3 regions of the Micromonospora sp. SH-82 genome follow, and region 2 is predicted to be linked to each of the others. Evidence: riboswitches for the same ligand, from Rfam matches in the RefSeq annotation. Region 2 holds a riboswitch; each other region holds the start of a gene.

Region 1 (6,985 bases), 1.2 Mb from region 2:
ACCGTCAACCCGTGTCGACGGGCCCGCTCGAAGATCGGCTCGTGCCACTCGTACGGGGTGTGCGCCTTCTCGAAGAGCTGGTAGAGCCGCTCCCCGCCCCACAGGTCGTGGCCGGAGGAGATCCGGAACTCGGGGCCGTCGGCGTCGATGGTGATGGTGTCCGGCCGGTACGTCTGGAGCTTCAGCGCGTGCGCGCCGGTGGCCGCCACCGCGTCCACGATCTCCAGGGCCCGGTCCAGGCTGCCGTTGTGGTTGCCGGACATCTCCGCCACCACCAGGGGGCGCTCACCCACGCCGACCGCGTGCGGGCCGATCTTCACTGTCACCGTCATGCATCCCTGCTCATCTGAGTCCACACCACCTGGTGCGGCGTGCCGTCGACGGTCCGCTCGTAGCGGCGGACCACGTGGAACCCGAAGCGCCGGTGCAGGGCCAGCACCGGCTTGTTGTCGGCGAAGGTCTCCCCGCCGAGGGTGTGCGCCCCGAGTTCGGTGAAGGCGTACGCGATCGCCGCCTCCTCCAGCGACATCCAGGCCCGCAGCAGCTCCCGCCGCTGGTCGAGCCCGTCGACGTCGAGGTAGAAGCCCCACACCACGGCCCGGTCGGGCGTCGTCGCCCCGCTGAAGGTGACCACCCCGGTGTCCCGGTCGGCGTACCTGTGGATGAGCACCCGCCGGTCGGGGTCGGCGCAGACCCCCTTCCACCAGGCGGCGTGCTCGGCCGGGTCGATCTCGTGCCGGGTGTTGCTCACCGCCCGGACCTGCGGGTGGTTGCGCCACCGCAGCATCGTCGGCAGGTCGTCGTCGGTGGCCGGGCGCAGCACCTCGGTCACCGCCGACCCGCCAGCGCCGTGGACTGACCGGCCACCTCGGACGCCGCCGCCCCGGTGGTCTCGGCGGTGTCCGCCGCGCCGAGGGTGCCCCGGAGCCGCCCGGCCATCCGGTGGGCCCGGCGCAGCGCCACGTACGCCAGATAGGCGTCCCTGCCGATGAGCCGGTGCTTGAGCCCCGGCACCCCCTCCGGCTGGGGGTAGCCCTCCTCGGGCACGAACCGGCGGTAGTGCTCGGCGACCCGACGGAAGAAGGGCCGGCGCAGGTGCGGGTGGAGCCGGTCGTCGTTGCCCACCACCACCAGGTAGTGGCTGATCATCAGGGTGAACAGTTCGGCGCGCAGCTGCGGGTCGGGGGCGTGTCGGTCCATCCACGCGAAGAGCCGCTCGTACTGGGTGAACGCGTCGAAGTGTCGGCCGCTGCGAGTCGAGGTGATCGCCCCGAGCCGACCCTGCCGGTAGCGGTAGCAGACCCGGTCCAGGACGGAGATCCGCTTCGCGCCGATCAGCAGCGGGTGGCTGAACGGGATGTCCTCGTACCAGCCGGGATGGAACCGCAGCTCCAGTTCGTCGAGGAAGTCCCGGCGGACCACCTTGTTCCAGGCGGTGTGCTGCAGGCGCAGCAGCTGCGGGCGCTCGGCGAGGGAGACCGGCTCGGGCACCCCGCGCAGCAGGTGGCTGCTGGCGTCGACCTCCAGCCGACCGTTCTCGTGCACCCTGAGGTGGTCCAGGAGCAGGAGGTCCGGCTCGTCCCGGCGCAGCTGCTGCAGGACCGCCGGCACCGAGGCGGGGGGCAGCCAGTCGTCGGAGTCGACGAACCACACGTAGCGTCCCCGCGCCACGGCCAGGCCGGCGTTGCGGGCGAGCCCCAACCCCACGTTCTCGGTGAGCCGGACCACCCGGACGTTGCGTCGTCCGGCCGCGTACGAGGTGAGCATCTCGCCGCACCGGTCCGGAGAGGCGTCGTCGACCGCGATCAACTCGACGCTGTCGGATTCCTCGTCGGACAATCCGCCGAGGATCGACTCCAGGCACTGGTACAGATACGACTCGACGCCGTACACGGGGACGACGAAGCTCAGGAATGGGGTTCGCGTCGACTCAGTGACCACGCTCGACACCATCGACGGCGCGGGTGGCCGGCCCCGGAACCTGACGTGTACGGGCGGCGGGCGATTGCTGAACAGCCCGCCGCCCGTCGGTGAACTATCGGTTCAGGATCTGCTTGACCCGGCTGCCCAGCGCCCGCCGGACCCGGGTCTTCAACTGCTGGTCCCGTTCCGCGCCGAGCTTCTCCTGCAGTTCGCGGTTCTGCTCGCGCAGCCAGTCGATCCGGGAGACCAACTGGTCGTTGGGGGCGCATGCCTGCGGCCCCACACCGGGCGGGTAGACGGTGTCGAGCACCTGCTGGTCGAAGCGCGCGGCGCTGTCCCCGTCGGCGAAGGAATTGCCGAGTTCGTGTCGGGTGAGGAAGGCCATCATCGTCTCGTACCGGGCCTTGTGCCCGTTGTTGAGTGCCGTGTAGTCGGCCTCGTCGTAGAGCTGGGCGGCGTCCACCTCACCGGAGACGTCGGTCATCTCCCGGTACGGGATGTCGAAGTAGCGGGCCAGTTCCAGGGTGCGCGAGTCGTGCGCGAACAGGTAACCGGGGGTGCCCGCGATCAGTGCGGTGATGGTGCCGTGGATCCGGGTGCCGAAGTTGAAGTCGAAGTCGGCGAGGTGGTCCATCCAGGTCCACGGGTCGACGAACATCCGGATCTTGTCCTCGGTGAACAGCGGGTGCGAGGTGTGGATCGGGATGTTGCTCTTCTTTCCACGGTCCTCGGGGGCGTCACCGTAGAGCAGGACACCGAGGGTCTTGACGTCCTGCGGGATGTAACAGAGATTCGGGTACTTCCGGTGGTGGGAACTGATCACCTTCGCCATCGACTTCACGTACGGCGAGACGGTGAGCGCGATCTTGTCGTCGGTGCCGAGGTACGGCTTCTTCTTCTCCACCCGCAGGGTGTCGCCGTGCAGGAACATCGACGGACAGCCGATCACCTCCACCGCGTCGAAACCGAGCGAACGCAGATAGTTCTCCGTGATCTCACCGCGTACGCCGATGGTGTGCGAACGGTCGAGGACGGCCCCGACGAAGTCCTTGACCTGGTCGTCGATCGGGCGCAGGTATTCCAGGTCGCCCTTGAGGTTGGTCTGCGCGCCGACACCGTAGACGACCACCGGGATCTTCAGGCGACGGATCAGCCGGGTCATGCTGACCAGCCGGTGGGCGAAACTGCGCCGGAAGGCGTTGGCCAACGGGACCACGAACACGTCGTAGTTCTCGTTGATCATGTCCGCGTCCCGGGCGTCGGAGCGGAACCCGGTCGAGGTGATCTCCGCATTGGCGGTCCGGAGGATCTTGTGTGCCGAGTGGCTGAAAACCAGGTTTCCCGAGTTGTCGCCGATCCAGTTCCGCTCGAACGTCTCCTCCGGCGGGTAGATGTCGAAGGGCCCCTTCTTGGCCCGGAGCAGAATCCGCTGGTGCATCACTGGTCCCTCTCGTCCATGCCCCCGCTGGCTGGTCTGCGGATATTAGGGCATCGGCTCTTACCTACTCCACGCCCGTCACCACCGTCCGATTCGGCCGCGAAGATGAGCGGTCGTCCGATTGCGGTATGGTCCCCGGCGGCGGCCGGTCGACCCCCGGCGACGGAGCGTGGAGGAGGAGACGTCGTGGTGGTTCGTACGGTCGTGGTCGGTGTGGTGGCGTGACCAGCGTATCGGCGACCGGCGCGACCGCCACCGGAGCGACCCCCGCCCTGTCCCGGCTGCCCTCGCTCACCGGACTGCGGTGGATCGCCGCCCTGCTGGTGTACGGATTCCACGCCGCCACCATGCGGGTCGTCGCCGAGCCGGGACCCCAGGGCGTGTTGGAGAAGGTCTTCACCCTCGGCCTCTCCGGAGTGCAGTTCTTCTTCATCCTCAGCGGTTTCGTCCTGGTCTGGTCGGCCCGCCCCGAGGACTCGAAACGGGCCTTCTGGCGTCGCCGGGCCGCGAAGATCTATCCCAACCACATTCTCATGTGGATGGTCGTGCTGCTCGTCGGGCTCTACTTCGTCGACCCGGTGAACGGTCAGGTGGCGCTCACCAACCTGCTGCTGTTGCAGGCGTGGGACCCCACTCCGGGCCACTTCTACAGCATCAACACGGTCAGCTGGTCGCTCTCCTGCGAGCTGTTCTTCTACCTGTGCCTGCCGTTCGCACTCCCGGCGATCCGGCGGGCCCGACCCTGGATGCTCTGGGCCGTCGTCGTCGCCGTACCGCTGCTGATCCTGGCGCTCTGGCCGACGCAGTTGCTGGTGCCACCGGAGTACCGGTGGTGGTTCACCCAGATCTTCCCGATCACCCGGTCGTTCGAGTTCTGGATGGGCGTCGCCGCCGCCGAGCTGATGCGTCGGGGCTGCTGGCGTGGTCCCCGGCTGACGGTGGCCAGCGTCGTGTTCGTGGCCGTCTGGGTGGCGGCCGGTGAGCTCATCCGCGCCGAGCTCTGGGCGGCGGTCCTGTCGGTGGCGTACATCCTGGTCATCACCGCCGCGGCGGACGCCGACATCAACGGCCGCCGCTCACCCTGGCGCTCCCGGCCGATGCTCTGGCTCGGCGAGGTCTCCTTCGCCTTCTACCTGGTGCACGTCTTCGTCATGGTCACGGTGCTCCGGCTCGCCGGCGTCTACGGCGTCGGCCTGCCCGGCTGGTGGGGGCCGGTGGCGGTGGTGGCCTTCCTCCTGGTCAACCTGGTGCTGGCCGGGCTGATGCACAGGTACCTGGAGACCCCGATGATGCGCCTGCTCGCCCCCTCCCGCTCCGGCCGCACCCGGCGCGGGTCGGGACCGCAGTCGGCCGGTTCGGACCCACGACAGGTAGCGCCCGAGCCGCAGCCGGTCGCGCCGGAACCGCAGTCGGTCGCGCCCGAGCCGCAGCCGGTCGTGCCGGGGCCGCGCTCGGCGGCGTCCGCCGCCGAGCAGCCGGTGGGCGACGCCGAACGACGCTGACCCATCCCGTCGTGACGGTGATGCCGCTCACAGGACGCCGGATCCGGTCACGCGACGCAGGTGGGACGTCGCCCGCCGACAATCCCTCGGGGATGCTCACCGAACGTCCGGTTGTCGCCCTCGACGGATGGATGAAACCGCCCGTCCCATAGATACACGACACTGTCGGAGTGCGGTGAAGATTGCTGCCATGATCGAGGTTTAAGCAGGTCAAGCCGGGTTGGCAGGGAAAAGCTCGGCCAGTAGTGTCGCTGCGTCCGGTGCGGTTCCCGATCGCAAAAGCGACGCCGCTCCGACCCGCTCAATCGTCTCAGGACGAGCCGGGGACCCACGTAGTCCGGGGTGAATCCGGGAGCCAGCACTCCCGGTAGGGCGACTTCTTCCCGCCCGAATCCGTCAGCTAACCCGGTAGGCGGAATCGGAAGGAGCCCCGTTCCTTGCCTCACCATCCCCTTCAGTCGACAGTGAGACACCATCTCGGGCGACAGCTGCGTCGGCTCACCGCAGACCGCTCGTACCAGGTCGTCGCCGCCTCGGCCGCGACCCTCATGGTGGCCTCGGGCGTCGGAGTCGGCGTCGCCGTCACCGGTGACGGGTCCGACCTCGACCAGCCCACCCCGGCCACCGTCGCCGAACAGGCCCCCTACGCCGGTGACCTTCCCGCCCGCGCCGAGCTGAGCGCGCCGCAGACCGCGGCGCCGTCGCTGACCACCCCGGCCCCGACCGCCACCGCCCGCTCGCAGAGCCCCGCTCCGACGGCGACCGCGAGCAGCGCCACCAGCACCACCGCACCGGCGACCGACCTGACCCGTACGGCGACTCCGAAGCCGCCCGCGTCGAAGGTCCTCGACCACGACCACCAGTCCCAGATCACCTACTACTACTGCGGCCCGGCGGCGGTACGCAACGCGCTGTCGGCCATGGGCCTGGCCCGGACCCAGGACGACCTGGCGGTGCGGCTCGGCACCACGACGATGGGCACCAACTCGGCCGCCGACACCACCCGGGTGCTCAACCAGGTGGTGGACGGCAGCCCGTACCGGACCACGATGATCCCCGGCAACGCCGCCACCACCGCCCAGACCGAGCGGCTCCGGGCCGACCTGGTCGCGGCGGTCGCCGACGAGCGCGGCGTGGTGGTGAACGTGGCCGGGACCACCACCGACCTCGCCGGGGGCTGGCACTCCTTCCCGGGCGGACACTACGTCGCGGTGGTCGGTTACCGCGACGACGGCCGGACCGTGAAGATCGCCGACTCGGCGAATCCGGCGGTCCCGACGTACTGGCTGACAGTGGGCACGCTCGCCGACTGGATCGCCAGCCGGGGCTACTCCGCCTGAGTCGGCAGGCCCCACCCGGTCCACGAGACGGGCGCCGTCCCCCCGCGCAGGGGGGACGGCGCCCGTCTCGTTCTCGCGGGGCCGCTCAGGCGATGGGAGAGGGGCGCTCGTCCCGGTGCCCGTTCAGGCGGTGGGGGAGCGGCGTTCGTCCCGGTGGTCGCTCAGGCGGTGGGGGAGAGTGGCCCGGTGGCGGCGTCGGCCAGCCCGGCATCCCCACCGGTACGCGGACCCGGCGGGGTCCACGCCGGGTCCAGGTGCCGCCGGGCGGCCGCCAGGAACACCTCCGCGTAGGACTCGGCCGGGAAGTCCCCGAGGTAGCGGGCGCGGGTGTGCCACCGGGCCGACTCCGCCGGATCGGTCTGCAACAGCGCGGTCAGCACCTCGTCGACGTTCGACATGTCCCGCCGGAGCACGTACGCCGAACCGGCCAGGGGGAACCGCTCGGTGAACCGGTCACCCTCGCCCACCATGTCGGTCACCGCGTACGGCTTGCCCGAGTAGAGGTAGTCGGAGATGACCCCGGAGACGTCCGACACCAGCGCGTCCGACCGGTTGACGCACTCGGTGAGGGTCAGGTCCCGACCGGCGGCGGCCCCGAAGACGTGCGGCCGTCCGGTGCGGGCCCGGTCGGTGGAGAGCAGCTCGGTGAGCCGGGCCAGCTGTCGGGCCGAGGCCGGGTTCTGGGTGGTGTACGGGTGGGCCCGGAGGATGACTGTGGCACCCCGGGCCAGCAGCGCCCGGACCAGGGTCTCGCCCTGCGGCAGGGAGCAGTAGTTGGCGTC
Region 2 (6,985 bases):
CAGGCAGGCCCCACTGCTGACGTACGGACAGCGGCGGGGATACCGCTGTGAGCGGTGACCTGCCCGTCGGGCGGCGGGTGGCGTACTGGCGTGGTCGGCGGGGATGGTCGCAGCAGACCCTCGCCGACGCGCTGGGCATGTCGAAGAGCTGGGTGGACAAGGTGGAGCGGGGTGTCCGCCGGTTGGACAGGCTCTCCACCCTGCGGGAGGTCGCCCGGGCGCTCCGGATCGACGTGGACCTCCTGCTCGGCACCGGCCCGGCGGCACCCGTCGCGCGGGCCGACCAGGCCGACGGGCCGCTCACCGGCGCCGAGCTGGACCCGTTGCGGGCGGCCCTGTTCCGGTTCGACGCCGCCCTGGCCGGGGTCGACCCGACCGGCCCGACGCCGGACCGGCTCCGGGCGGGGGTGGAGCACGCCTGGTCGGCGTACGGGCACGCCGACTACCGGCTACTGGTGCGGATCCTTCCGGGGCTGCTCTGCCAGGCACAACTGAGCCGGGCGGCCCACCCGGACGACCCGGTCGCGGTCCACCTGCTGGGGCAGGTCACCCAACTGGTCTCGGCGGTGCTGTGCAAGCTGGGCGAGCTGGCCACCTCCTGGCTGGCCGCCGACCGGGCCATGACGATCGGCCGCCGGACCGCCGACCCGACGTCGGCCGCCGTCACCCTGACCCGGGTCCTGCGGGCACTGGACCGGCCCCGGCACGCCCTGGAGGTCGCTGTCGCCGTGGCGCACCGGATCGGCCCACCCGATCCGCAGACCGCCACACCAGAGCGGCACTGCGGGTACGGAACCCTGCTGGTGCAGGCCGCACGGGCCGCCGCCGCCAGTGGTGACCACCCGGGAACCGTCGACCTGCTGGACCAGGCCGCCGCCGTCGCCGCCCGACTCGGCGACGACCACCACTGCCGGACGAGCTTCGGTCCGACGGCGGTCGGGCTGGCCCGGGTCACCACCGCACTCGCCCTCGACCGGGACCGCGATCCGCTCCGGTCACACCGGGAAGTCCTCGACACCGTGGCCTTCGCCCGGCTGACCGTGGAACGGAGGGCGGCGTACCTGGTCGACGTGGCCCGGGGGTGTCTGCGCCGCAACGACCTCCCCGAGGCCGCGCGGGCGTTGCTGCTCGCCGACCGGACCGCCCCCACCGAGGTACGCCATCGTCCCACCGCCCTCGCCACCCTGCGTACGCTGCTTCGCCGGGCGTCCCGCCCGGACCCGGAACTCACCCGCCTCGCCGAAACTCTCCGGATAGCCCTTTGAACCGTCGTGCCGGGCGCCCGTCGGCGGGTCGATCGGCACGGCGGCTCGGATGATGGGCGGGGGCCTCGTCTAGCGGGACCGCCCCTGGGCCTGCACCGGGGAAGAGAACCTGTCAGTCACCGGCCCGGCCGACCCCGAATGGGTGGCGGGCCGGTCGCCACCGAGCCCGAGACCTGCGACACCAGCCGTCATGGCCTGGGCCGACGTGGACTCCGTCCCCCGTCCGGCCGCCGTCGACGAGGTGGCCGCAGGGTTCGTCGGAATCGGTAGTCCCAACGCCTTCATCCTGTCGGTGGTGAGGTCGGCGACGAGCCTCCTCCCCACCTCCTCGGTGTTGTCGGTGCGGTGACCCTGACTGAGTTCGCGGAACTGGTCGATGACGGCCGCTTGGAGCTTCGTGGCCGTACTCGGGGTCAGGTACGTCACCATGTGGCGGTGCGTCGACGGAAGGGCGGCCTGAAGTCGGTCCCTGGCGTTCCGTCCGACTTCTTCCTTTCGCGCCTCGGCGTTCTCCGCCCTCCAGGGGTTCTTCGGCATGTTGTATTTCCGCGACTCGATGATGTCGCACACCTTGTTGCTGAGAGTCTCTTGGGTGGGGGATTTGTGGTGATTCGGATCCGGCCTGTTCAGCTCCCACGCGGGCGTGCCGGCGAAAGCAGCACGCTCTCTCTCCGCCCGTTCGAGATCCCTCGAAACGGTGTTCGCGATGTCGGCCGCCTGTTCCGAGGTCAGATTCGAGACGATGAATTTGTCCTCGATGAACAGGGCGTCCTCAAGTCTCTTCCGGGGGTCATTCGTCGGGGGCATCGTGGTCTCCTCCTCGGTAGGGGGTCGGGCGACCTGACGACGGTCGGAAGGAGTCCCCGGTTCAGGTCCGACCGGCCTTCCCGTATCCCGGGACCCGGTCGGGCGGCTGAAACGTAGATCACTTGTAGCTTGACGTGCCTCACGCTGCGTGTGACGGTGAGGACCGGACCCTGTCCCCTGATGTGGGGGTTTGACCAGGTAGTTCGTTCAAGGGTAGGTGGGACCTTGCGTCAGCCGGAGACTCCCCAGGAGGCGTTCGCCGAGCTTCAGGCAGGCAACGAGCGTTTCGTCGACGGGACACCCCGCCACCCCAACCAGGACGCCGGCCACCGGGCGGCGGTCGCCGGGGAGCAGCACCCCTTCGCCGTGATCGTGGGGTGCTCCGACTCCCGTCTGGCCGCCGAGATCATCTTCGACCGTGGGCTGGGGGACCTCTTCGTCGTCCGGACCGCCGGGCACACCACCGGCCCCGAGGTGCTGGGCAGCGTCGAGTACGCGGTGACGGTGCTGCACACCCCCCTGGTGGTGGTCCTCGGCCACGACTCCTGCGGGGCGGTGGCGGCGGCCGGTGCGGTGGCCGCCGGAGGGCTCCGCCCGGCCGGACACCTCGGGGCAGTGGTCGACGCCGTCCTGCCCAGCCTCCGGCACGCCGCCGCCCAGGGCATCGTGGACCCGGCGGGGATCATCGACGTCCACATCGCCCAGACCGTCAACGAACTGGTCGGCGACTCGGCAGTCCTGGCCGGTGAGATCGCTGCCGGACGGTGTGCCGTGGTGGGGATGTCGTACCAGCTCAACGCCGGTCGGGTCCGGACTGTGGCGGCGGTTCCGCGTACCCTCTGACCGGTCTTTCGCGCCGGATCGCGAACCGGGCCGCGCGCCCCTCACGACGAACCGGTCTGCGCCTGCGACGACGAACGGGCCGCCCCCCGAAGGAAGGGGGGCGGCCCGGTTTCGCTACGACGCCCGGCTAGAGCAGGGAGACGTGGACGTGGTCGGTGTGGTTGGACGGGCCGCTGTAGGAACTCCAGCCCGTCGCCGGGAACCAGATCTGCCGGTTCCAGATGACGTAGTAGACACCCAGCCGGTCGGCGTTACGGACCAGGAACGCGGTCAGGTTGTTGCCGTACATCCGGGTGTCGTTGTTGTGCCAGGGGGAGAACCCGCGGTTCTGGAGGGACCAGTCGCAGGCCCGGCCCTTGGGGTGCTCCCACGGGCCACCGGGGCGGTAACAACCGACGAACCTGTCGAACCCGGCCCGCTTGACCTCCTTGTACATGTGGAGGGTGCGCGGGGTGATGCAGCCGGAGGTGGTGGGGTCGTTCTCGGTGCAACCCTGCGGCCGCCAGTTGCCGTTGGAATCCCGCCCCGGCGCGACCTTCGCCACCGGTGACTCGGCCACCACCAGGCCGCCGGTCAGGCCGGTGCCGCCGACCAGGGCGAGCGACTTCTCGGCGTCCCGCTTCTGCTTGGCCATCAGCGCGTGCTGCTTCTGCTGCTCGGTGACCTCGGCGTCGAGCTGCTCCTTGGCCTCGGCCGCCTCGTCCTTGACCTCCTGGACCTGGGCCAGCTTCCGGGCGTTGACCATGTTCAGCTCGTCGAGCGCCTGGGCCCGCTTGACGAACGAGTCGGGCTGGTCACTGTCGAGGAGCATCGCCATCGCGCCGATCCGCCCGCTGCGGTACGACTGGGCGGCGATCTGCCCCACCTGGGGTGCCAACCGGTCCAGCTCGCTCTGCGCCCGACGGACCTCCAGGTCGAGCTGGAGCTGCCGCTTCTTGGACTTCTCAAGCTTGTTCTGGGCCTGGGTGAAGTTGCGGTTGGTCGTCTCGATGACATCGTTGAGGAGCTTCGAGTCACCGTCCTCGTGCCCCGAGGGCCGAGGCTGGGCCATGGCCGGCGCTGACCCGGAGAAGATGGCCAGCGCGGTGATCACGGCCACCACCGGCGTCAGCCAGCGGCGTAGGGGTGCCGTCACAGTCGTCCCTTCCGTCGGCCGCCGACCGGGTTAGCTGACGGGTTCGGGACGGAAGTGGCCCCTACCGCTTGCGCGGATTCACCCCACGTACCTGGGTCCCCGATTCGCCTCGCGGCGATTGGGCGGCGGTCCCGCTGGCGCCGGTGCGCGCCTTCGGCGGTGACCGGCAGCGAGGTTACCCGAGAGTCGACTCTGGGATCTACGTCCGGAAGCCGACTAAACGCGTATTTTCGCCGTAGCGGCGGGTGACCAGTGATGAGCTTCTCATTCTGGGAAGCGTCGGCGGTCACACTGAGGAGTGTCACCATGCGGGGTCGGAACCTCCTTCTCGATTGCGCCACCCTGCGGGGGCGTCGGGGGACTGACTTCCGGCCCGGGGGTCGCTCAGGGCTTCGAGGGCGTCGTCGCGCTGAGCGGGGGGCCGGGGTCGGGGGGCGCCGTCGGGCCGGCCCGTCTTCTTCTCGGGGGTACGGCGTCCGGCGGCGGTGACCACCGCGGCCAGGGCTGTGGTCAGGGGTACGGCGGCGACCAGTCCGAGCGTGGCGACCACGCTGCGGACGATCTCCTGGGCGAGGAACTCGCTGGTCAGGACCTGCCCGGTGGGCCGGGAGTCGGCGACCAGCAGGAGCATCAGTGGCAGTGAGGCACCCGCGTACGCCAGCACGATCGTGTTGACCACCGACGCGATGTGGGCCCGCCCGACCCGGGTGCCCGCCTTGTAGAGCTGGAGTGCTGTCAGCTTCGGGTTGGCGTTGCCCACCTCGGTCACCGTGGCGGCCTGGGTGACGGTGACGTCGTCCAGGACGCCCAGGGACCCGATCACGATCCCGGCCAGCAGCAGTCCGTGCAGGTCGACGTCGGACTGGAACATCGACAGGGTGGTGGCGTCCTCGTCACCGAACCCGGTCAGGTGGGTGGCGGCGGTGGCGGCGGCGGCGAGCAGTCCGGTGAGCACCAGACTGCCCAGGGTGCCCAGGACCGCCACCGAGGTCTGGGCGCTGATCCCGTGGGTGAGATACAGCACGATGAACATGATCAGTGCTGATCCGACCACGGCGATCAGCAGGGGGGACCGGCCGGCGCTGATCCCCGGCACCACGAAGGTGAGCAGGATGGCGAAGCTCGCCGCCAGCCCGCCCAGGGCGGCCAGGCCCCGCCAGCGGCCGAACGCCACGATCGCGGCGGCGAAGAGGACCACCAGCCAGATCAGGGGCTTGCCGCGCTGGTGCTCGGCGATGTTGTAGCTGCTGGTCTCCGGATCGGCCGGGTCGACCAGCTCGACCAGGATGATCTCGTCACCCACCGCCACCCGGGGGGCGCCCGGGCCGTCCGGGATCGGGGTCTCGACCTCCTGCCCGGCGTCCGGGCCGCTGTCTGCCCGGACGGTCACCGTTCCGCAGGGCCGGTCGGCCCGTTCCGGGGTGCCCTCCGGTCCCGGTTCGACGGGCGGGCAGGGCACCGTCAACACCTGGGTGACGGTCCCGTGATAGCGGGGTACGTCCTCACCCCCGTCCGCCGTCGGCGTCCGCTCCGGCCAGAGCAGCAGGGCGGCGACGAGGGTGGCTACGAAGAGGGGAACCACCGTCGCGACGAGGACCCGTCGGACCCGGGGTGGGGCGGACGGGGCGTGACGTGTGTGGTCGGCTCCCATTGCGACTCTCCAAACGATCCACGGCGGATTACGTGTGCGTACGCCGGTCGGTTCACCCCGCCCGTGAAAATGCCCGCAACGGCGCAGTCGGGTACCCCTCGATCACCCAGGGTGACCGGAATGCGAGGTGCCCGGAGGTCCAACCGGGAATGGTAGTCACCGGATGTGGTCGCGGGGACGGGTCGGGGCTGGTGGTGGAGGTCGCCACACGCCGGCCCCGGGTGGGCGGCGGGCGCGCAGGGGCGGGGGTGGGTGGCCGGCGGTGGGCGGCCGGCGGCTCAGTGGCAGGGGGTGGAGGGGTGGGCGGGGGTCAGCCCCGCTTCATCAGGCGGCCGACGGCGGCCATCATCTCGGTGGCCATGTCCTCGGCGCGGCCGTCGGCGGCCCCCTCGTGCATGCAGTGCCGGGTGTGTCCGTCGAGCAGGCCCAGGGCCACCTTGTCCAGGGCCGCCTGGATGGCGGAGATCTGGGTGAGGACGTCGATGCAGTAGCGGTCCTCGTCCACCATCTTCTCGATTCCCCTGACCTGGCCCTCGACCCGGCGCAGCCGGGCGAGGAGCTGGTCCTTGCTGGCGGTGTACCCCCGGGAGGTGCCGGGTGCAGGAGTGGTCATGAAGCCAGCGTACGCCTACCCCCGACGGGTATGAGGTGGTTGCGGGACATACCCGTACGGGGTATGAGTAGGATAGGCTGCCGGAGACACACGGAAGCCTGTCGAGAGGAGAACGGGACATGGTCACCACCACCTACCGGGTGCAGGGCATGACCTGCGGACACTGCGTCAAGTCGGTCAGCGACGAGGTCGGCGCGCTCGACGGGGTCGACGACGTCCGGGTCGACCTGGCCGCCGGTGAGGTCGCCGTCACCAGCAGTCGCCCCCTCGACCCGGCGGCAGTGCGCGCCGCCGTCGACGAAGCCGGTTACGAACTGGTCGACGCCTGACCGACCCACCCCGGCACGGGCTCAGGGCTCAGGGGTCGGTGAATGCGGGCGGGTGTCGGGTCGGGCGGGAAGGGTGGAAGGGGAGAGGGATGCGGACGGTGGGCAGGATGACCGGGTTCGTCCTCGGTCTGGTGGGGGTGTTCGGTGCCGCGTACGGCGTCGGGCACCTGGTCGGGCCGATCGGCCCGCCGGCCGCTGTCGAACACCAGCACGGCGGCCACGACGGCGACCCCGGCGGCCCGGTCGGCGGGACACCGGGTGGGCTGCTCGTCTCCGAGCAGGGCTACACCCTCGACCCGGTCACCGCCCCGCCGGGGGAGTTCGCCTTCCGGATCACCGGGC
Region 3 (6,985 bases), 2.0 Mb from region 2:
ACCGGCAGCGGGCCGCCCGGGAGGCCGCCCGGCAGCGCCCGGAGGACTACCGGGAGTACGCCCACGTGGTCGTCGACGAGGCGCAGGACGTCTCGCCGATGCAGTGGCGGATGATCGGCCGACGGGGGCGGCTGGCGTCCTGGACCGTCGTCGGCGACCCGGCCCAGACCGCCTGGACGGGTGATCCGGCGGAGCTGACCCGGGCCCGGGACCAGGCGCTGGGTCGACGTCGGCGGCACCGGTTCACGTTGACCACCAACTACCGCAACCCGGCGGAGATCTTCGCGGTGGCGGCGGCCGAGATCCGTCGGGTGGACCCCGACCTGCCCCTGCCCGTCGCGGTGCGCTCGACCGGGGTGGAGCCGGTGCAGCGGGTGCTGTCGGCGGCCGAGTTGGCACCGGAGACGGTGGCCGCGGCGACGGCCATGTTGGCCGAGGTGCCGGGGACGGTCGGCGTGATCACACCGGTGGACCGCCACCGCGAGGTGGCCGGGTGGCTGGCCGAGGTGGCCGAGCCCCGGCTCCAGGTGGTGACGAGCCTCCAGGCCAAGGGCATGGAGTACGACGGGGTGGTGCTCGTCGCGCCCGGGGAGATCCGGGCCGATCCGGGCTCCGGGGTCCGTACGCTCTACGTCGCGCTGTCCCGGGCCACCCAGCGCCTGGTCACCCTCGATCCCACCGGCTGAACGTCGACTCCGACGGTCGACAGGCCTCCCCTCGTCCGACACTTGCATACATAGCGATGTGAGCATAGGTTGTATCCCGGTCGGGTCGGACGACGGAGGGTGTGGGCGTGGGCGCAGGGCACGATCACTCGGCGGCGGTGGCGAACGCCGCCCATCGACACGTGGGCCGACTCTGGGCCGCGCTGGCCCTGCTGGCCGTCTTCACAGTGGTGCAGACGGTCGCGGCCTTCCGCACCGGCTCGCTGGCCCTGCTCTCCGACGCCGGACACATGTTCACCGACGTGCTCGGCATCGGCCTGGCCCTGGCCGCGATCACCGCGACCCGCCGGGCCACCACCGACCCGCAGCGCACCTTCGGCCTCTACCGCCTGGAGGTGCTCGCCGCCCTGGCCAACGCGGCGCTGCTGAGCGGGGTCGCGGTCTACGTCCTCGTCGAGGCGGTCCGCCGGATCGGCGACCCACCGGAGGTCCTCACCGGCCCGATGCTCGGGGTGGCGGTGCTCGGCCTGCTGGCCAACGTGGTCGCCTTCGGACTGCTGCGCAAGGGTGCCGAGGAGAGCATCAACCTGCGCGGCGCGTACCTGGAGGTGCTCGCCGACCTGGTCGGTTCGGTCGGGGTGATCGCCGCCGCGCTGGTCATCGCGTTCACCGGTTGGTGGTGGGTGGACCCGGTGGTGGCGGTCGCGATCGGGGTGTTCATCCTCCCCCGGACCTGGCGGCTGGCCCGGGCCGCCCTGCGGATCCTGGTCCAGGCCGCCCCGGAACACCTCCAGGTGACCGAGGTGCACGACCGACTCTCGGCGGTCCCCGGCGTGGCCGAGGTGCACGACCTGCACCTGTGGACGCTCACCTCCGGGATGGAGGTCGCCTCGGCCCACCTGACCACCACCCCGGGCGCGGAGATCGGGACGGTGCTCGCCGCCGCCCGGACCACGCTCCGGGAGGAGTTCCGCATCGAGCACGCCACGTTGCAGGTCGAACCCGGAGCGTCAGCGGGTGCCTGCGGAACCATCGAGTGGTGATGAGCACAGGCTTAAATTTCCGCGAGGATTGCTCTTTTTGCCGTACTTTGTCGCCCACCTCTCCGACACCATCGGTCACTTTGACTGCAACCGTCACACCCACCCCGGTAGGCTCGGTCCCGGCCTCCGCCGGGCGGCGCCCATCGGTGCCCACGGTGGCCGCCGCCTAATCGCCCACCCGGGCGAGCCGGGGAACCACGTTCCTGGGGTGCATCCGCGTCAGCGGTAGGGATCTTCCGTCCCGAACCCGTCAGCTAACCCGGTCGGCGGTTGACGGAAGGACAGGTCCATTGGCAGTAGTGGCATCACCGCGACGCATCACCGCCCGGATGGCGGCCCTGCTCGTCGCGACCCTCGCCCTCGGTGGCGCGGTCGCACCGGTCGGTCCGGCCCAGGCCGCGACCCGGGGAAGTCTGCTGGCGGCACCCGACGCCGACCCCGAGGGCGGCACCCCGGCCCTGCGCAACCAGCTGGAGGCGGCCAGCAAGGGATGGCTGGAGGCGAAGGCCAAGCTCGAGAAGTCGACACAGCGGCAACAGGAACTCAACGGTCGACTCAAGACCATCGACTCCGACCTGGCCGTCCAGAACACCAAGGTCGGTGAGATCGCCCAGGTCGCGTACCGGACCGGCCGACTCGGGGCGGCGAACGCCCTGCTCAACGCGACCTCCCCGGAGGGCTTCATGGACCGGGCCGCCGCGCTCGACCAGGTCGCCGCCAGCGAGGAGCGGGAGCTGCGCAAGCTCCAGGAGACCCGCAACCAGTCCGCCCGGACCAAGGTCGAACTGGATGCCGAGGTCAACGAGCAGCGCAAACAGGTCGCGACGATGGCCAAGCGCAAGGACCAGGCCGAGAAGGCCCTCGACGTCGCCGTCACGCAGGAGCGCCGTGAGGAGGCCGAGCGCCGCCGCCAGCAGCAGCAACAGCAACAGGCCCAGCAGCGCAGCAGCAGCGGCGGGTCGAGTGGATCGAGCGGGTCCGCGGCGTCCAGCGGGCCGGGCGGGAGCAGCACCAGGAACGCCAAGCCCGCCCCGCGTAACTCCGACGGGTCCTGGCCCCGGGAGTCGTGCAGCGTCAACGACCCCACCCCGGCCAACGGGTGCATCACGCCCCGGACCCTGCACGCCCTCAACCAGGCCAAGGCGGCCGGCTTCACCCGGTACGTCTCCTGCTACCGGCCGGGTGGATCAGGTGAGCACCCCAAGGGTCGGGCGTGCGACTTCGCCGCACAGCGCAACGGCTTCGGTGGGCACGCCACCGGCGGGGACCGGACGTACGGCAACAACCTGGCCGCGTACTACGTCCGCAACGCCGACCGGCTGGCCGTGCTGTACGTGATCTGGTACAGGCAGATCTGGCTGCCCAGCAGCGGCTGGCGCTCCTACAGCGGGGCGGGTGGGGACCCGTCCAGCGACCACACCAACCACGTGCACCTGTCGGTGTACTGACCCCCGGGTGACGCCCGGTGTCCCGCCACGACGGTGGGGCACCGGGCGTTCTCGTGCCCGGCGAGGCGTACGCCCGGCGTTTTCGTGCCCGGCGAGGCGTGCCCGGATCACCGCGTCGACGGTTATCAGGTGAACGACCCGGCGTACGGACGGAAGGTGGCCCCATGGACGGGCACGTGATGGTGTTCGCACCCACTCCCCTGCTCACGGTCACCATCGAACAGCCCAGCGACCACCCGGAGCTGCACCTGCACCCGGGCGGGCAGGGCGTCTGGCAGGCCCGGATGATCTCCTCCCTCGGGGTCCCGGTGGTGCTCTGCGCCAGCATCGGCGGGGAACTCGGTCAGGTCCTGGAGCCTCTGCTCGCCACCGAGGGGGTGGACCTGCGGACGGTCCGCCGCCACTCGACCAACGGCGGGTACGTGCACGACCGCCGCGACGGTTCCCGACAGGAGATCGTCGACGTGACAGGTGAACGGCTCACCCGCCACGAGCTCGACGAGCTCTACAACCTCGCCCTCGGGGAGGGGCTACGGGCCCCGGTGAGCGTCCTCAGCGGCCCCAACGAGCCGTCGCTCGTCCCACCCGACGTCTACCGCCGGTTCGCCGCCGACCTCGGGGAGAACGGTAGTCGGGTGGTGGTCGACCTCTCCGGGGAGCACCTCGCCGCCGTCCTGGACAGCGGGGTGTTCCTCTGCAAGGTCAGCCACGAGGAGCTGCTGCGCGACGGGTTGGCCGCCGACGACAGCGTCGCCGAACTCACCGGGGTCATGTACGACCTGCACCAGGCCGGTGCCCAGACGGTGGTGGTCAGCCGCGCCGAGGAACCGGCCCTGGCCCTCGTCGACGGGGAGGTGTTCGAGGTGGAGATGCCCCGACTGCACGCAGCCGACCCCCGGGGGGCGGGTGACTCGATGACCGCCGGGGCGGCGGCGGTGGTGGCTGTCGGCGGTGACATCCGGACGGCGATCCGTACCGGGGCGGCGGCGGGGGCGCTGAACGTCACCCGGCACGGGTTGGGTACCGGGCGGCTCGACTCGATCAACGGACTCGTCGACCGGGTCCGTCTCGTGCCGGCCGGGTCCCGCCCCCAGGAACGGATCAGCCCCGACGAGCTGGCCCACCGGGCGGTCGAGCGATGACGCTGCGGGTCCTGGTCACCAACGACGACGGCATCGCCGCCCCCGGCATCCAGGAGCTCGCCCGCGCGGCGGTGAGACGGGGGCTGGACGTGGTGGTCGCCGCCCCCCAGGAGGAGATGAGCGGCACCGGCGCGGCGATGACGGCGGTGGAGCGGGACGGACACGTGGTGGTCCACCAGCAGTCCCTGCCGGGGCTGCCCGACGTCCCGGCGTACGCGGTCAGCGGCTCACCGGGTTTCATCACGTTGATCGGGTTGCACGGTGCCTTCGGTCCGGCCCCGACAGTGGTGCTCTCGGGGATCAACCGGGGGGCGAACGCCGGACGGGCGGTACTGCATTCGGGCACCGTGGGGGCCGCTTTCACCGCCGGTGCCAACGGCTGCCGGGCGTTGGCGGTCTCGCTGGACGTGCTCAACGCCGGGGACGCCACCCCCGGCAGCGGGGGTGCCGCCGTGGCTGCGGCGGCCATGGTCCGCGACGCCGAACGGCACTGGTCCACGGCGGCCCGGGTGGCCCTCGACCTGCTCCCCCGGCTGACCGCGTTGCCGATCGAGGACATCCTCAACGTCAACGTGCCGGACCGCCCCTACGACAGGCTGCGCGGGGTACGCCGAGGGTCGCTCGCCAGCTTCGGCCAGGTGCAGATGACGGTGGCGGAGGCCGGGCACGGTTTCGTCCGGACCTCCCTGGAGGAGCCCGGGGAGGCCCTGCCGCCCGGTTCGGACCTGGCGCTGCTCGCCGATGGGTACGCCTCGGTCACCGCGATCCGGGCGATCACCGAAGTGATCGACGTACCGCTGTGACCGGGACGACGTCGACGGGCGGCTCAGGCGCCGGGGAGAACCTCGGGGGTGGCCGAACCTGCGTAGTAGGGCTCGGGGGCACCGAAGAGACCGAGCAGGCCGGTCACCCAGAGCTGCCGGTGCACGAACCGGCTGGGCTCGGTGACCACCAGCTTGACCCCGCTGACCTCGGCGGTCTGGAAACCGGCGACCATGGCGCTGATGCCGACGGAGTCGATGAAGGTGACGAGCCGCATGTTGAGCTCGATCCGGGACGGGCGTCCCTTGGCGAGGACCTCGGCAATGGCCTCGCGCACCTCGTACGCGGTGTCCACGTCGATCTCACCCCGAGGGGCGATCTCGATGACACCACCGGAAAGAACCGACTTCACGATCGACAGGCTCACGCGAGCACCTCCACTCGCCCGTTATCGGGCGCCTCATCAGTACGCGGGCCGCGACCGAGAGTATTCCTCCCACGGCCTCGGTCGCCACCCCTCGGGATGAGCAATTTGCGGATCGGACATGCCAGCTGCCCTTCTCCGCACCTTTTGGTCACCTGTGACGACGATCGGCCATCGGCCGCCCGTCGCCGGACAAGGGTAACGTCCGAGGGCACACTCGGCCCACACCCTCTGCCACCGGCGCGCCCCGTGGGGCAACGATGCTGGTCAGAGCCTTGTCCCCGGCCGCCCGAACGCTTCGTCCGGATCTCGTCACCGACCGGGCACCCGAACCGACTCCGGCGCGGGATCTTGCGGCCTTTCGACCCATTTTTCGTAGTTCACCTGTCGCGCACAGTGACCTCCGCCGCCCGCCCGGAAAGGTGGACCGCCCGACGGACACACCCGGGGAGGTGTACCACCCGGCGGAATCACCGGGGCGTCGTCGGCGAGCGCGTCAGGGGTGTCCACCGGTGCGGCCGGGCCGCCGCACCCGTCCGACCCCACCGGCATTGATCGGCGTACCTACCATCGGGGGCGACACCCGACGGTGCCCCGTACGAGGGGTCCCACCCGCGTACGCCTTCCCACCAGACCAGTTGGAGACATCGACGATGAGAAGACTCGCCGCCCTGGCCGGAGCGACGGCACTGCTCGCCCTCATGTTGGCCTGCGCCGTCGGCGGGGCGGGGGGAGACGACGACGATGACGACGATGACGACGACTTCGCCCGGGGCCCGGTCGCGGTGGTCGTCACCCGCTAGACCCGGCCGGCCACCGACGCCGGGGCGCGTCGGTGGCCGACGAGCGTGATCGGCGGCAGTCCGGGGGTTTGCCGACCGGCGGGTCTGGGCACAGGCGGGGGTAGCTGAACGTGACAACGCCCGACCGTCGCCGAATCCGAAGTGGCCTTCGGCACCCGAGGAGGAACCCACGATGTTCGGAACCAACCTGCTGGAGCGCCGCAGCAAGCCCGAGCGGATCGCGGACGAGGCCTGGCAGCACCTGACCTCGACGGTGAGCTCCGCCGGGGACAGCGTCCGCGACGCGGCCCGGACCGCCCGCCGAAGCGGCTCCGACCTGACCGGCGACGCCGGTGACCTGGTCGGAACGGCCACCGACGAGGCCCGCAAGCGGGCCGTCGCGGCCTTCGACGCCCTCGCCGGCCGGCGGCCCGCCCTGCCCTGGACCCTGCTGATCGGTGCGGCACTCGTCGGTGCGGCCGTCGGCTGGGCGGCCAGCACCGCGGCTCGGGCGGCGATCGCCCGCGCCGACCGTCCGGTCGACGACATCGAGTTCGTCGACGTGGACCGGCCGAACTCCCCTGTCGGCTTCGACAACTGAGCTGCGGCACTGCCGGTGGCGACCACGGGTCAGCCCCGACAGCGCCGCACACACAGACGACCGGCTCCGACCCGCCGCCACCACGGCCGGTCGGGGCCGTTCGTCGTCGCTCAGTCCG

What was found. A riboswitch is a leader RNA that binds a small molecule or an ion and turns the genes downstream of it on or off. The one in region 2 is predicted to bind cyclic di-AMP.
Region 1: it holds a riboswitch for cyclic di-AMP, as region 2 does, so the genes downstream of both, WHN02_RS12765 (C39 family peptidase) here and WHN02_RS07400 (coiled-coil domain-containing protein) in region 2, are expected to answer to the same signal.
Region 3: it holds a riboswitch for cyclic di-AMP, as region 2 does, so the genes downstream of both, WHN02_RS25475 (coiled-coil domain-containing protein) here and WHN02_RS07400 (coiled-coil domain-containing protein) in region 2, are expected to answer to the same signal.

What each region holds. Positions count from the first base shown of each region.
Region 1 is NZ_CP148049.1:2,769,493-2,776,477, forward strand. Features, by position in the region: gene pseI (pseudaminic acid synthase) at 1-332, opposite strand, end outside; gene WHN02_RS12745 (GNAT family N-acetyltransferase) at 329-832, opposite strand; gene WHN02_RS12750 (glycosyltransferase family 2 protein) at 829-1,941, opposite strand; gene WHN02_RS12755 (polysaccharide pyruvyl transferase family protein) at 2,036-3,361, opposite strand; gene WHN02_RS12760 (acyltransferase family protein) at 3,583-4,863, shown strand; cyclic di-AMP (ydaO/yuaA leader) riboswitch at 5,152-5,293, shown strand; gene WHN02_RS12765 (C39 family peptidase) at 5,328-6,203, shown strand; gene WHN02_RS12770 (CDP-glycerol glycerophosphotransferase family protein) at 6,365-6,985, opposite strand, start outside.
Region 2 is NZ_CP148049.1:1,581,206-1,588,190, forward strand. Features, by position in the region: gene WHN02_RS07380 (hypothetical protein) at 1-58, shown strand, start outside; gene WHN02_RS07385 (helix-turn-helix domain-containing protein) at 48-1,265, shown strand; gene WHN02_RS07390 (hypothetical protein) at 1,335-2,072, opposite strand; gene WHN02_RS07395 (carbonic anhydrase) at 2,253-2,915, shown strand; gene WHN02_RS07400 (coiled-coil domain-containing protein) at 3,043-4,050, opposite strand; cyclic di-AMP (ydaO/yuaA leader) riboswitch at 4,055-4,185, opposite strand; gene WHN02_RS07405 (YibE/F family protein) at 4,352-5,701, opposite strand; gene WHN02_RS07410 (metal-sensitive transcriptional regulator) at 6,012-6,314, opposite strand; gene WHN02_RS07415 (heavy-metal-associated domain-containing protein) at 6,434-6,643, shown strand; gene WHN02_RS07420 (hypothetical protein) at 6,733-6,985, shown strand, end outside.
Region 3 is NZ_CP148049.1:5,811,179-5,818,163, forward strand. Features, by position in the region: gene WHN02_RS25465 (HelD family protein) at 1-686, shown strand, start outside; gene WHN02_RS25470 (cation diffusion facilitator family transporter) at 794-1,708, shown strand; cyclic di-AMP (ydaO/yuaA leader) riboswitch at 1,862-1,992, shown strand; gene WHN02_RS25475 (coiled-coil domain-containing protein) at 2,038-3,156, shown strand; gene WHN02_RS25480 (PfkB family carbohydrate kinase) at 3,321-4,298, shown strand; gene surE (5'/3'-nucleotidase SurE) at 4,295-5,101, shown strand; gene WHN02_RS25490 (STAS domain-containing protein) at 5,125-5,487, opposite strand; gene WHN02_RS25495 (hypothetical protein) at 6,138-6,287, shown strand; gene WHN02_RS25500 (hypothetical protein) at 6,460-6,867, shown strand; gene WHN02_RS25505 (hypothetical protein) at 6,978-6,985, opposite strand, start outside.